Regions from separate parts of the Obesumbacterium proteus genome, predicted to be linked through region 1. Evidence: predicted binding sites of a transcription regulator. Region 1 holds the regulator's gene; each other region holds the start of a gene.
The links. The regulator PurR, encoded in region 1, represses purine synthesis genes. The targets are predictions, from matches to a motif close to CANGCAAACGTTTGCNTG.
Positions count from the first base shown of each region.

Region 2: a site for PurR is predicted at 1,680-1,697, ahead of gcvT (glycine cleavage system aminomethyltransferase GcvT). Genes of this name have one in related genera too.
Region 3: a site for PurR is predicted at 1,784-1,801, ahead of guaB (IMP dehydrogenase). Genes of this name have one in related genera too.
Region 4: a site for PurR is predicted at 2,051-2,068, ahead of carA (glutamine-hydrolyzing carbamoyl-phosphate synthase small subunit). Genes of this name have one in related genera too.

Region 1 is NZ_CP014608.1:3,360,847-3,364,352, reverse strand. It holds gene sodB (superoxide dismutase [Fe]) at 76-654, shown strand; gene cydH (cytochrome bd-I oxidase subunit CydH) at 748-837, opposite strand; gene purR (HTH-type transcriptional repressor PurR) at 1,192-2,217, shown strand; gene DSM2777_RS16015 (ABC transporter permease) at 2,221-3,506, shown strand, end outside.
Region 2 is NZ_CP014608.1:4,660,977-4,664,482, forward strand. It holds gene gcvH (glycine cleavage system protein GcvH) at 1-377, opposite strand, end outside; gene gcvT (glycine cleavage system aminomethyltransferase GcvT) at 449-1,546, opposite strand; gene ubiI (FAD-dependent 2-octaprenylphenol hydroxylase) at 2,067-3,272, opposite strand; gene ubiH (2-octaprenyl-6-methoxyphenyl hydroxylase) at 3,357-3,506, opposite strand, start outside.
Region 3 is NZ_CP014608.1:4,470,443-4,473,948, forward strand. It holds gene guaA (glutamine-hydrolyzing GMP synthase) at 1-153, opposite strand, end outside; gene guaB (IMP dehydrogenase) at 256-1,722, opposite strand; gene xseA (exodeoxyribonuclease VII large subunit) at 1,893-3,269, shown strand.
Region 4 is NZ_CP014608.1:1,504,140-1,507,645, forward strand. It holds gene xdhA (xanthine dehydrogenase molybdenum-binding subunit XdhA) at 1-483, opposite strand, end outside; gene dapB (4-hydroxy-tetrahydrodipicolinate reductase) at 1,003-1,824, shown strand; gene carA (glutamine-hydrolyzing carbamoyl-phosphate synthase small subunit) at 2,293-3,465, shown strand; gene carB (carbamoyl-phosphate synthase large subunit) at 3,484-3,506, shown strand, end outside.

The sequences.
Region 1 (3,506 bases):
GGTGTGATGCATGAAACATAAAACACTTACGTGTAACTGTTTCATTGCAAAATAGAGCAATAATAGGAGAGAGCAATGTCTTTTGAATTACCTGCATTACCATACGAAAAAAACGCACTGGAACCGCACATCTCCGCAGAAACCTTGGAATACCATTACGGTAAGCACCACAATACCTATGTGGTAAACCTGAACAACCTGATAAAAGGCACTGAATTCGAAGGTAAATCACTGGAAGAGATCATCAAGACCTCTACTGGCGGTATCTTCAACAACGCCGCTCAGGTTTGGAACCACACCTTCTACTGGCATTGCCTGTCACCAAAAGGTGGCAACGCACCAACTGGCGCCGTGGCTGAAGCCATTAACAAAGCGTTTGGTTCATTTGATGCTTTCAAAGAAGAACTGACTAAATCTGCCATCGGTAACTTCGGTTCTGGTTGGACTTGGCTGGTTAAAAAAGCAGACGGTTCTTTGGCGATTGTAAACACCTCAAACGCTGCAACTCCACTGACCAACGGTGACAAACCACTGCTGACCGTGGACGTTTGGGAACACGCCTACTACATCGACTATCGCAATGCGCGTCCTAAGTATCTGGAGAACTTCTGGGCTCTGGTAAACTGGGAATTCGTGGCGAAAAACCTGGCATAAGTTTGCTGAGTGACGTACATGAAAAAGGCGGTCAATTGACCGCCTTTTGTTTTAGCCATGTTAACGGCTATCGATAGAAAACTTAGCGATAAATCAATGTAGCGCAGCAACAAAACTAAAGATAACAATCACAGCCAGTGCTGCGACCGTTGTCATTAGAGAATATTTCAGATCGGTTTCCATTTCTTCTTCTCCCGCATTTCGTTATCAGATCAATTTTGATTATACATAAACACTTGCAGAAAGTGTGTGAAATCATTTTCACATACCTTAAATGGGATCGCACGCAGTAAAACTTTCGATTATTCTTTCTGTTAACACACAATTTTGACTTCCCCTTTTGCATTTTATAGGCCAAAATTTACGGTTTACTGCTACGTATCAGCTTTCATAACGTAAAAGAATAGGCTGGCGCTTGATATATCCGCATATTCCTCTCTTTGATGCGATTGTAATCAGTGTATTTTGATGTACGTAAGCAAACGATTAACACAATAGCTATGTCATAGTTACATTAGCTTAGGAGTCATCTGTTTCATGGCAACGATTAAAGATGTGGCAAAACGCGCGGGCGTTTCAACCACGACAGTGTCTCACGTTATTAATAAGACGCGTTTTGTCGCAGAAGAGACCAAGACCGCTGTTTGGGAAGCGATTAAAGAATTGCACTACTCCCCCAGCGCCGTCGCCCGTAGCCTGAAAGTTAACCACACCAAATCGATCGGCTTGCTGGCGACGTCCAGCGAGGCGCCCTATTTTGCTGAGGTGATTGAGGCCGTTGAAAACGCCTGTTACAGCCAAGGCTATACGCTCATTCTATGTAACTCTCACAATAATCCTGAAAAGCAAAAAGCTTATTTAGCGATGCTGGCGCAAAAACGCGTCGATGGATTGTTAGTGATGTGTTCTGAATACCCAGAGAACCTGCTGCAAACCCTTGAGGACTACCGCAATATTCCAATGGTAGTGATGGACTGGGGAACGCAACGCAGTGATTTTACGGATGCCATTCAGGATAATGCGTTCGAAGGTGGCTATTTAGCTGGTCGCTATTTAATTGAACGTGGACATCGTGATATTGGCGCGATTACCGGTCAGCTTTCTCGTAACACCGGCGGCGGTCGCCTACGTGGCTTCCTGAAAGCCCTGCAAGAAGCCAATATTCCTGCCCGCGATGAGTGGATGGTAGAAGGCGATTTCGAACCAGAATCCGGTTACAAAGCGATGCATCAGATCCTGTCGCAAAAAAATCGCCCAACCGCAGTGTTTGTGGGCGGCGACATCATGGCGATGGGCGCAATTTGCGCCGCCGATGAGATGGGCTTGCGCGTACCGCAGGATATATCGGTGATCGGTTATGATAACGTGCGCAACGCTCGCTACTTCTCGCCAGCGTTGACCACCATCCACCAGCCGAAAGAGCGTTTGGGCTCAATGGCCTTTGACATGCTCCTAGACCGTATCGTGAGCAAGCGTGAAGATTCCCAAACGATTGAAGTGCATCCAAAACTCGTGGAACGTCGCTCCGTTGCCGATGGCCCATATCTGGATTATCGCCGCTAAGTGATGAAGAACAGCCCTTATCTTTTAGCGCTGTTCCCCGTTGTGCTGTTCTTAGCAGGAGCGTTGCCAATATTGGCGGCGCTCTTGGCGCTGACTCAGCCACTGTCTGACATTTCCACGCTCAATACATTCACCCAGCCGTGGGCGCTTTTATTCCAATGGCCGGGGTTAGTGCGCTCGGTTGGCCTAAGCTTATGGAGCGCAATTGCCGCAACGTTAATATCACTTTGGTTGGCATTAGCGCTTTGCGGACAGGTTATACAGCGCGCCAGCGGCACTGCTCGGGCTATTTCAAGCGCGATTTTGGCCATGCCGCATATTGCGCTGGCAACCGGCCTCATACTGCTGTTATCCCCTTCAGGCTGGCTGCTCAGGATTATATCCCCAGCACTGACGAGTTTTGTGCGCCCGCCAGATTGGACGATCGTCAATGACCCTTATGCCCTGTCCTTAATTCTTTTACTGGTGATCAAAGAGACGCCTTTTTTATTTTTGATGGCGTTTAATATCGCGGGCCGAATCGATGTCGTCCGCCAAATACAGGCGGGTAACGCATTGGGTTACCACAGTGAGAAAGTCTGGTGGTCGCTGTTAGTCCCGCAAATACTGGTGGCTCTGCGTCTACCGCTGTTTTGCGTACTTGCCTTTGGCCTATCCGCCGTGGATATTGCCATTCTATTGGGACCCCAGCAGCCAACCACCTTGGCGTTGTTAGTTTGGCAATGGATCAGTGAACCATCCATGCGGCATCAATCTCTCGCTGCCGCTGGCACGCTGCTGCTTATTGTTATCACGTTAGTTTGCTTTGTTGCATGGCGTTGTGTTGAAAAAATCTGGCTGAAATATTGCCGCAACGCTTATGGACGAAGACGTAATACGTGGCGTATACCCCTTACCCCGCTCTGGGTGATTGGCATTCTATTAACGCTAGGCGCGTATACGGTACTCTTCGTTTGGTCGGTTGCGTGGCGTTGGCCTTTCTCATCTTCTTTTCCGCTACAGTGGACCTATGATTATTGGCTTACCAGCATTCATCAGCTTAGTGCGCCGATTATAAATAGTCTGCTGATTGCCTGTATGGCAAACCTATTGAGCTTAGTGCTGTGCGTTGGGTTTTTAGAATGGCAGTTTTATACGCGTAGAAATACAAATTTATGGCTTCTGCTCGCCCCTCTGTTGATTCCACAAATCAGCCTGATTTTCGGCTTGCAGCACATGGCCGCTTGGTTGGATGTGATTGGTCTGCTGCCCAGCGTGATCTTTGCCCATATGGTGTTTGTCGTTCCGTA
Region 2 (3,506 bases), 1.3 Mb from region 1:
ATTGAAGATTCGTAGGCTGCGGCATCCAGCAAACCAGCAATTTGCGCTTCGTCTGATGCTTTGATGCGGAACAGCCAGCCTTCGGAATACGGAGCGCTGTTGACCAGCTCTGGCGCACCTTCTAGCTCATCGTTGATAGCAACGATTTCGCCGCTAATTGGCGCATAGATATCGGAAGCCGCTTTCACAGACTCGGCCACCGCACAGTCATCGCCCGCATCGAAAGATGTGCCGACTTCTGGCAGATCGATAAAGACCATATCGCCCAGCAGTTCCTGTGCATGCTCGGTGATACCAACGCTATACACCCCTTCGCCTTCTGCACGAACCCATTCGTGAGACGCGGTATATTTCAATTCAGTAGGCACGTTGCTCATCGACATCCTCTCTTAAATGTTTGTTAAATTTTACTTTATAAGTCTGATTCAATTGGCGTAGCGAGCGTAGCCTAGCTAATCAGGCTTTTACCGTTGCGCACAAAACCGGGCTTCACGACACGCACTGGCATTTCACGGTTACGGATCTGCACGATAGCTTCTTCGCCAATGCCTGCTGGCACGCGGGCCAATGCAATACTGACACCTAATGTTGGTGAGAAGGAACCACTGGTGATCACACCTTCTTGAAGATTTCCGTTGGCATCGGTGAAACGCACCGGCAGCTCATTGCGCAGCACGCCTTTTTCGGTCATCACCAAACCAACCAGTTTTTCGGTACCGTTCTCACGCTGCTGCTCTAATGCTTCGCGGCCGATAAAATCACGATCTTCCGGCGCCCAAGCAATAGTCCAGCCCATATTGGCGGCTAACGGCGAAACGCCTTCATCCATTTCCTGACCATATAAGTTCATGCCAGCTTCTAAGCGCAGAGTGTCACGCGCGCCCAAACCGCACGGTTTAACGCCTGCTTTCACCAGCTTCTGCCAGAACTCTGCCGCTTCGCCGATTGGCAAAGCAATTTCATAACCGTTTTCGCCGGTGTAGCCCGTTGTCGCAATAAAGTAGTCGCCAGCCTGCACGCCGAAGAATGGTTTCATACCGCTGATCGCTTGTTTTTGTGCATCAGTAAACAGCGTTGCGGCGCGCTCTTGCGCCTGCGGGCCTTGCACCGCAATCAGCGCCAGATCGTCGCGCACGGTGATTTCAACGTGATAGGGCTCGGCATGCTCGGTGATCCACGCCAAATCTTTTTCTCGCGTGGCGGAGTTAACCACCAAGCGGAAATATTCTTCTTCAAGGAAATAAACGATCAGGTCATCGATAACGCCCGCAGAGGCGTTCAACATGCCGGTATAGAGCGCTTTGCCCGGTACCGTCAGTTTTGCCACATCGTTCGCGAGGAGGTAACGCAGGAACTCACGCGTGCGCGGCCCACGAAGATCGACGATAGTCATGTGCGACACATCGAACATGCCCGCATCCTGACGCACAGCATGGTGCTCATCGAGCTGAGAACCGTAGTGCAGTGGCATCATCCAGCCGTGAAAATCAACCATACGCGCGCCGCAGGCGACGTGTTGATCGAAGAGTGGAGTCTGTTTGGCCATCTTAACCCTCTTTTCCTGAACGTTTGTCATCCGGTACAAGCCATCCGCTATAGAGTCCCGGGCGCGCTAATAAGATATTTTTTGCCTAAAAATGTTGATGTGAACTCTAAAGCTGAACACCTGTAAACATCGTTACGCAAACGATACCCTGCCCCAGACGTTATCACCGATATCAGCGATTAACCATAAGTTAAAATAAGACCAGACTTTATCGATAGTGAAATTTAGAGAAGGGATAATGCAGAAGTTTCATCTACAAAACTGCGTCGAATGGCACAAAATTAACATTTTCACTGCAACTGCATTGCAGTTATATAACGTATATCGCAATTTTATTAGGGAAAATAGCGGATGTTAAATTGCCATGCATGAGAAAAACTAATTCAAAACCAATGGCAACATTAGAATATTTCAAATCAGGTTGGAGGGATAACCAGGAAGAACAAAAAGGGGGAGCGGCTAACATAAATGCATAGCTAGCCGCGAGGCACTATTTTTACAACGTCTATATTTACAGACTCTATTTTTGCAAACTTTCAGGCAAATCCGCTAAGCCCATGGCATGACGAACCAAACGCGGTTTAAGCCCAGGGAGATTATCAGCCAGCGCCATACCGACATCACGCAGCAGTTTCTTGGCTGGGTTATCTCCGTCGAACAGCTGGCGGAAACCTTGCATCGCCGTCAGCATCACGGCAGCACTGTGCTTACGGGTACGCTCATAGCGGCGCAGATACATATAGCGACCAATATCTTTGCCCTGACGCTGTAGACGTTTGATTTCGGAGGCCAATTCAGCCGCATCCATAAAGCCGAGGTTCACACCCTGCCCAGCCAATGGGTGGATGGTATGCGCCGCATCCCCCACCAGCGCGAGTCGGTGCGCGGCAAAACTGCGAGCATATCGCCCAACCAAAGGATGTGACTGTCGAGCGCTGACGACTTCGCACAGACCAAGACGCGTATCAAACGCAACGGCCAACTCACGGTTGAAATCACACTCAGGCAAAGCCTCTAAGCGCTGGGCTTCTTCTGGAGAAACGGACCAAACGATAGAGCATAAATGCCCGTCTTCCAGCGGCAAGAAAGCCAAAATACCGTTTGGACGGAAAATCTGACGCGCACAGCCTTCATGGGGCAATTCGGTTTTGATGGTAGCCACCAACGCATGGTGCCCATAATCCCAAAAAGTCAGCGGAATATCAGCATGCTGACGCAGCCATGAATGCGCACCATCAGCGCCAATCACCAGACGAGCCGTAAGCATCTGTTCATTATCTAACGTGATGAACGCTTCGTTTTCGCCCCACGCTACCTGTTTAAGTGTCGCTGGCGCAATCATCGTGACCTCGGACTGACGGCTCACTTTATTCCACAGCGCCAACTGGATAACACGGTTTTCAATGATATGGCCAAGGTGGGTATGTCCATACTCTTGGGCTCGAAACGCAATACGCCCAAAGCTGTCACTTTCCCACGCTTCCATGCCCTGATAGGCACTCGCTCTCAGGGCGAGGATATTTTGCCAAACGCCCAGATGCTGTAGCAAACGCTCGCTGGCAGCATTAATGGCAGAAACACGCAGCGCAGGTTCAGGCGTTAGCTCAGTGTGCTCGGGGATACGGCTTTCAATCACCGCAATGCGAAGCCCGCTGCCCTGAAGCGCCGCCGCCGTTGCCAACCCCACCATGCCACCACCGGCAATAACCACATCAAAAGATTGCATTGTGATTCTCTGTTCCTGTTAATTAATCATATTCCTTCAATCGCTCAGGCAACTTAAACAGCGCTGAGCACGACAGGAATAAACTTAGCGTTCTACCCAACCAAGGGTGCGCCGCGCCAGTGTTTCACGCAGCGGAGGAACCAACTCCATCGCCATTAAACCAAGATTACGCCCAACAACTAACGGTGCCAGACGATTAGCAAATAGATGAATCAGACCATCGGTCACACCGAT
Region 3 (3,506 bases), 1.1 Mb from region 1:
TGGGTTGAATTCACGGATCTGCTCTTCGGTGACATCCCATGCCCACAGCTCGCAGTATACGCCGATCTCACGCACGCGGCGTGCAAGAAGCTGAGTGTATTGGGAGCCGAAATCCAGAATCAGAATGCGATGCTTATGAATATTTTGAGTCATGTAAGGCCTTGTTTAGAAAAATAAATAGCCAAAAAAACGAAAACAGGTCACTGAATATTCAGCGGTGAGAACAGCTTGGTGCCCTCACCGCCTATAAAGATATTACGAACCCATGCGGTAGTTCGGTGACTCTTTAGTGATGGTCACATCGTGAACGTGGCTTTCTTGAATCCCCGCGCCGCTGATACGAACAAACTCAGCTTTGGTACGCAGTTCATCAATGGTTGCACAGCCGGTCAAACCCATGCATGAGCGCAGGCCGCCCATTTGCTGATGGATAATCGCTTTCAGGTGGCCTTTGTAAGCTACGCGGCCTTCGATACCTTCAGGAACCAGTTTGTCCGCAGCGTTATCGCTCTGGAAGTAACGGTCAGAAGAACCTTTGGACATCGCGCCCAGTGAACCCATACCGCGATATGATTTGAAAGAGCGGCCTTGATACAGTTCGATCTCACCTGGAGATTCTTCGGTACCTGCCAGCATACCACCGACCATGACGCAGCTTGCGCCAGCGGCCAGTGCTTTCGCGATATCACCGGAGAAACGGATACCGCCATCGGCGATAACAGGAATACCGGTGCCTTCCAGCGCTTCAACAGCGTCTGAAACGGCAGTGATCTGTGGAACACCAACGCCGGTAACAATACGCGTCGTACAAATAGAGCCAGGGCCGATACCGACTTTAACCGCGTTCACACCGGCTTCTGCCAATGCTCTTGCGCCCGCGGCCGTGGCAACGTTGCCGCCGATAATTTGCAGATCAGGGAATTTAGCGCGAGTTTCGCGAATACGTTGTAACACGCCTTCAGAATGGCCGTGGGAAGAGTCGATCAGCAGTACGTCAACACCGGCTTCAACCAGCGCTGCAATGCGCTCTTCGTTGCCTGCACCCGCACCTACCGCAGCACCTACGCGCAGACGGCCATGCTCATCTTTACACGCGTTAGGTTTGCGCTCTGCTTTCTGGAAGTCTTTAACGGTGATCATGCCGCACAGGTGGAAGTTATCGTCAACAACCAGCGCTTTTTCAACACGTTTTTCGTGCATGCGCTGTAGAACGACTTCGCGAGCCTCACCTTCTTTCACGGTAACCAAACGCTCTTTCGGCGTCATTACCGCGGTAACAGGCTGCTCTAGATCGGTAACAAAGCGCACGTCACGACCGGTGATGATACCAACCAGTTCCAGGTCGTCAGTAACGACAGGATAACCAGCAAAGCCATTGCGCTCGGTCAGCTCTTTCACTTCACGCAGAGTCGTGGTTGGGGTCACCGTTTGAGGATCTTTTACCACGCCGCTTTCATGTTTTTTGACGCGACGAACTTCTTCAGCCTGACGCTCAATAGACATGTTTTTGTGGATGAAACCAATACCGCCTTCCTGTGCCAACGCAATCGCGAGGCGCGCTTCGGTAACGGTGTCCATTGCCGCAGACAGCATTGGGATATTCATACGAATGGATGAAGTCAGCTGAGTGCTAAGATCGGCAGTGTTTGGCAGAACGGTAGAATGGGCTGGAACTAAGAGAACGTCATCAAACGTTAGGGCTTCTTTTACGATACGTAGCATGGGCAATATCTCACCAGGGTGGTAAATCAAATAGATTTAATATTGCCGCGGCATTATACAGGCCGAAAACGGTTGCCTCCAGTACTTTTTACAAAAAAGTCTTGCGAAGGTCATTCAAGCATGTAGTATCGACTGATTAACACCTTGATTTAGAGTTTGATCTACGTCACATGTCACTGCCATCTTCCCCCCCAATTTTTACCGTTAGCCGGTTAAATCAGACCGTCCGTCAGCTGTTAGAAATGGAAATGGGGCAGATCTGGTTATCAGGCGAAATCTCCAACTTATCTCAGCCTTCATCGGGCCATTGGTACTTCACGCTTAAAGACGATCGTGCTCAGGTGCGCTGCGCGATGTTCCGCAATAGCAACCGCCGTGTCACTTTCCGCCCGCAAAACGGCCAGCAGATTTTGATGCGTGCCACCATCACGCTGTACGAACCGCGTGGGGATTACCAACTGATTGCTGAAAGTATGCAGCCCGCCGGTGACGGTTTGCTGCAACAGCAGTTTGAGCAGTTGAAGCAACGCTTACAGGAAGAGGGTCTGTTCGATCCTGCCCACAAAAAACCATTACCGTCGCCAGCCCACTGCGTTGGCGTTGTGACGTCATCAAGCGGTGCCGCACTGCACGATATCCTTAACGTATTAAAACGACGCGATCCGTCCCTGCCAGTGGTCATCTACCCGACCGCGGTACAAGGTGCCGATGCACCGATGCAAATTGTGCGCGCCATTGAATTAGCTAACCTGCGTAAAGAGTGTGATGTGCTGATTGTCGGTCGTGGCGGTGGCTCGCTTGAGGATTTATGGAGCTTTAACGATGAGCGCGTGGCGCAGGCTATTTTTGCCAGCCTCATCCCTATCGTCAGCGCCGTTGGTCATGAAACCGATGTCACTATCGCTGATTTCGTTGGCGATCTGCGTGCGCCAACGCCGTCCGCGGCCGCAGAATTAGTTAGCCGCAACCAAACCGAGCTCATGCGCCAAATGCTTTCACAGCAGCAGCGCATGGAAATGGCGATGGATTATTATCTTGCTCGCCATCAGCAGCGTTTTACTCGTCTGAATCATCGTCTACAGCAGCAGCATCCACAGCTACGTCTGGCTCGTCAGCACACGTTGCTGATTAAGCTACGCCGCCGTTTGGACGAAGCGGTGCAAACACGCCTGCGTTTGGCGGAACGCCAGCAAGAGCGCACCAGCCAACGCCTTAATCAACAGCAGCCCTCTGCGCGTATTCAGCGCCACCAACAGCGCATCGAGCAGCTTCACAACCGGCTGGAATTACTCGTCCAACGCCAGCTTAGCGGCAATCGTGAACGCTTTGGCGCACTGTGCTCGCAGTTAGAGGGCGTTAGCCCACTAGCCACACTGGCACGTGGGTTTAGCGTGACACAACCACCAAGCGGCGGTGTGCTGAAAAGCATTAAGCAGGTCGCTAATGGCGATCTGTTAAAAACCCGAGTGCAAGACGGATGGGTAGAAAGCACGGTGACTTCAATCGCAGCGCTGCCTAAAAAACGTAGTGCAAAACATGACTCATAGGCCTTAATAGTGAGTTCTGTGATATAGGTCACTTCGCATAATAAAAGCGGTGGCCTGAATCCTGTTTATACCCACTTTCGTTATTCTGTCATCCCTTCCTTGCTTTATAGATAAAAACAACGCATTTAAATTTCACTTTGCTTTTGATTGGTTATGAACCGAAAGCAAAATGGCGTGAAATCGACGCAAAATAAAACTGTGATCCTCAGTGCATTCTATAAACACCCGCTTTGTTTT
Region 4 (3,506 bases), 1.9 Mb from region 1:
GATTTCACTTTTTTTCAGCGTATTGCCTTCTGGATGAATGAGCGGTGCGTCTGGTGCTAAAGCGCCCTGTGCGGTGGCTATCACCGGCAGCTCTTGATATACCACTTCAACCAGCGCGGCGGCACGTTCTGCGGTTAGCGCATCACGTGCGACCACAATCGCGACTCCATCGCCATAATGGCGCACATGTTGGGTGAGTAGCTGACGATCGGCAACGTCTCGTTTAGCGGGCTCCAACGACCAAGCATGTCCTGCGGTGGGAAATCGTAATTCAGGTACGTCCTGATAAGTAAATACGGCTTCAACACCGGGCAAAGCCAGTGCCGCATAAGTATCAATGGCCGTGACATAGGCATGGGCGAGAGGGCTACGTACATATTTGGCGTAACGCATGCCGTGCATTTGATGATCGTCGGTATAGCGAGCGTGGCCGGTAACCTTTGCTTCAGCGTCCACCCGCTTGAGTGGGGATCCTAACGACATAGCTTTCTCCTTAGAGGAGCGTGGGATTTTTAATTTGAATGAATAGTCGAAATTTATAAACCAACGCTAAAGCAGCAAGATGTACGCCATAGGGCGTTGAGTCGTAAGGTGATTGGTGGAAACGTGAGGAGGATCGAGCGTTTTATCTTAGATGAAGCAAACGGTGTGATAGCCGAAGGTCGCATGACTGCGATGACGAAGGGATAACTATCAAAATGGGAAAGTTAGTATCAAATTGAGACTGAGGTTATCGTAATGAAATGCTTCGTCTCGTGGCGCTAACTAATTGGTTTTGCATGATTATGCGGGCGCTGCTTTTTTGTTCTTAATGTGAGTCGAAACGTTTTATCAGCGCGTAAAACTGATGATGTTCGGCGCTAATCGCAAATTTCTAATTACCGTGTATTTACTCTGGCAGTGAGAGGGAAGAGTCGTTAACCTGAAACTAACATTAAAAGCCTTTGGCTATCTTGCTGAGTGAAATTAGCTGAGTGAAATTAAATAATTAAGAGAGGGAAGATGTCTAATTCTCATATCCGTGTTGCTATTGCCGGCGCTGGTGGCCGCATGGGAAGACAATTAATTGCTGCGGTGGCAAACGTTGAAGGCGTGGTGCTCGGTGCTGCTTTTGAGCGTGAAGGTTCTTCATTGCTAGGTGTCGATGCTGGTGAATTAGCGGGTATTGGCCAAACAGGCGTAAAAGTCAGCTCAAGCCTACAAGATGCCGCAGCGGGCTTTGATGTTTTAATCGACTTTACGCGCCCAGAAGGCACGTTAGCGCATTTAGCATTCTGCGTATCTCAACGCAAAAATATGGTGATTGGTACCACTGGATTTGATGATGCGGGTAAAGCTGCAATCAACAAAGCGGCTGAATCTATTGGTATTGTGTTCGCTGCCAACTTTAGCGTTGGGGTTAACGTGATGCTCAAACTGCTGGAGAAAGCGGCAAAAGTGATGGGCGATTATACGGATATTGAGATCATTGAAGCCCATCACCGTCATAAAGTTGATGCACCGTCAGGCACGGCTTTAGCCATGGGAGAAACCATTGCTCAGGCGTTAGGGCGCGATCTGAAGGAGTGCGCGGTCTATGCCCGTGAGGGATATACCGGAGAGCGCGATCCTAAGAGTATAGGCTTTGCCACTGTTCGTGCTGGCGATATTGTGGGTGAGCACACCGCGATGTTTGCTGATGTGGGAGAACGAATCGAGATTACTCACAAGGCATCAAGCCGTATGACGTTTGCCAGCGGCGCTGTACGTGCTGCTGCATGGGTAGGCAACCAGCCTATTGGTCTTTACGATATGCGTGATGTTCTTTCTCTCAATGAACTCTAAGTAAAATCAGAAGAAATTGAGTTTTAAGTTGTTTTTTTAAATAAAAAATCCAATGGATAACAGCATGTTATCCATTTTTTTTATTTAAAATTAGGTTTAGTGTGTTTTTTGTTTTGAATGGCTTGTTAGTCTCTTTATTTTACTTTTTATTAACCTTGATTGAAACTGTGATTGACCTTTGCAGAGGAAAATTGCATCATAAACGTATTGCCGCTAATCCACGACACTGGCAACCGTTTTCTATTTCTAGTTAATGCCTGTTTTTATCGTCTTCGCAGTAAAAAACCTCCTTAAGCCTTAAAAAATACAAAAAAATCATCTTTTCAGGTAGACAAGCATTCACCACGTCTTTAGAATGCGCGCAATTTGCCGGAAATTAGTCAAGAAGGCAGTTTTTTGCATTGATTTAGATCGAATGATCTGCATTAATATGCAAATAATGTGACTGAATATTCTTTGGAGGGTGTTTTGATTAAGTCAGCTATATTGGTTCTGGAAGACGGAACCCAGTTTCACGGTCGGTCGATTGGTGCAGATGGATCGGCGGTGGGCGAGGTGGTCTTCAATACGTCAATGACCGGTTATCAAGAAATCCTCACTGATCCTTCCTATTCCCGCCAGCTAGTCACTCTTACTTATCCCCATATCGGCAACGTCGGCACTAACGCCTCTGATGAAGAATCCTCCGCTGTTCATGCTCAAGGCCTGATAATTCGCGATTTGCCTCTGATTGCTAGCAACTACCGCAGCACCGAATGCCTCTCTGATTACCTCAAACGTCACAATGTTGTGGCTATCGCCGATATCGATACCCGCAAACTGACGCGTTTACTGCGTGAGAAAGGGGCTCAGAATGGTTGCATCATCACCGGTAGCATTGACGGTACTCAGCCAGACGTTCAACTGGCGCTGGAGAAAGCGAAAGCATTCCCAGGCTTAAAAGGCATGGATCTGGCAAAAGAAGTTACTACTCGAGAATCTTATTCTTGGACGCAAGGCAGCTGGACGCTGATGGGCGATTTGCCCGCGGCGAAAGAAGAGTCAGAGCTGCCATTCCACGTTGTTGCCTATGACTATGGCGTGAAACGTAACATCCTGCGCATGCTGGTTGATAGAGGCTGCCGCCTGACCGTGGTTCCGGCGCAAACGCCAGCGGAAGATGTGTTGAAGCTCAATCCCGATGGCATCTTCCTATCCAATGGCCCAGGTGACCCAGAACCGTGCGATTACGCGATTCGCGCCATTAAAACCTTCTTAGACACAGAGATCCCAGTATTTGGTATCTGCTTGGGCCACCAACTTCTGGCGCTGGCAAGCGGAGCCAAAACCATCAAGATGAAGCTTGGCCATCACGGCGGCAACCATCCGGTGAAAGACCTCGATAAAGACGTTGTGATGATTACCGCTCAAAACCACGGTTTTGCCGTTGATGGCGACAATCTGCCAGATACGCTGCGCGTGACGCACAAGTCCCTGTTTGACCATACGGTTCAAGGGATCCACCGCACGGATAAAGCGGCGTTTAGCTTCCAAGGTCACCCAGAAGCAAGCCCAGGGCCGCACGATGCTGCGCCGCTGTTTGACCACTTTATCGATTTGATTCAGACCTACCGCACCACTATGACAAGAACAGCCAAATAATCAGGAGCAATAAATAAAATGCCAAAACGTACTGATATAAA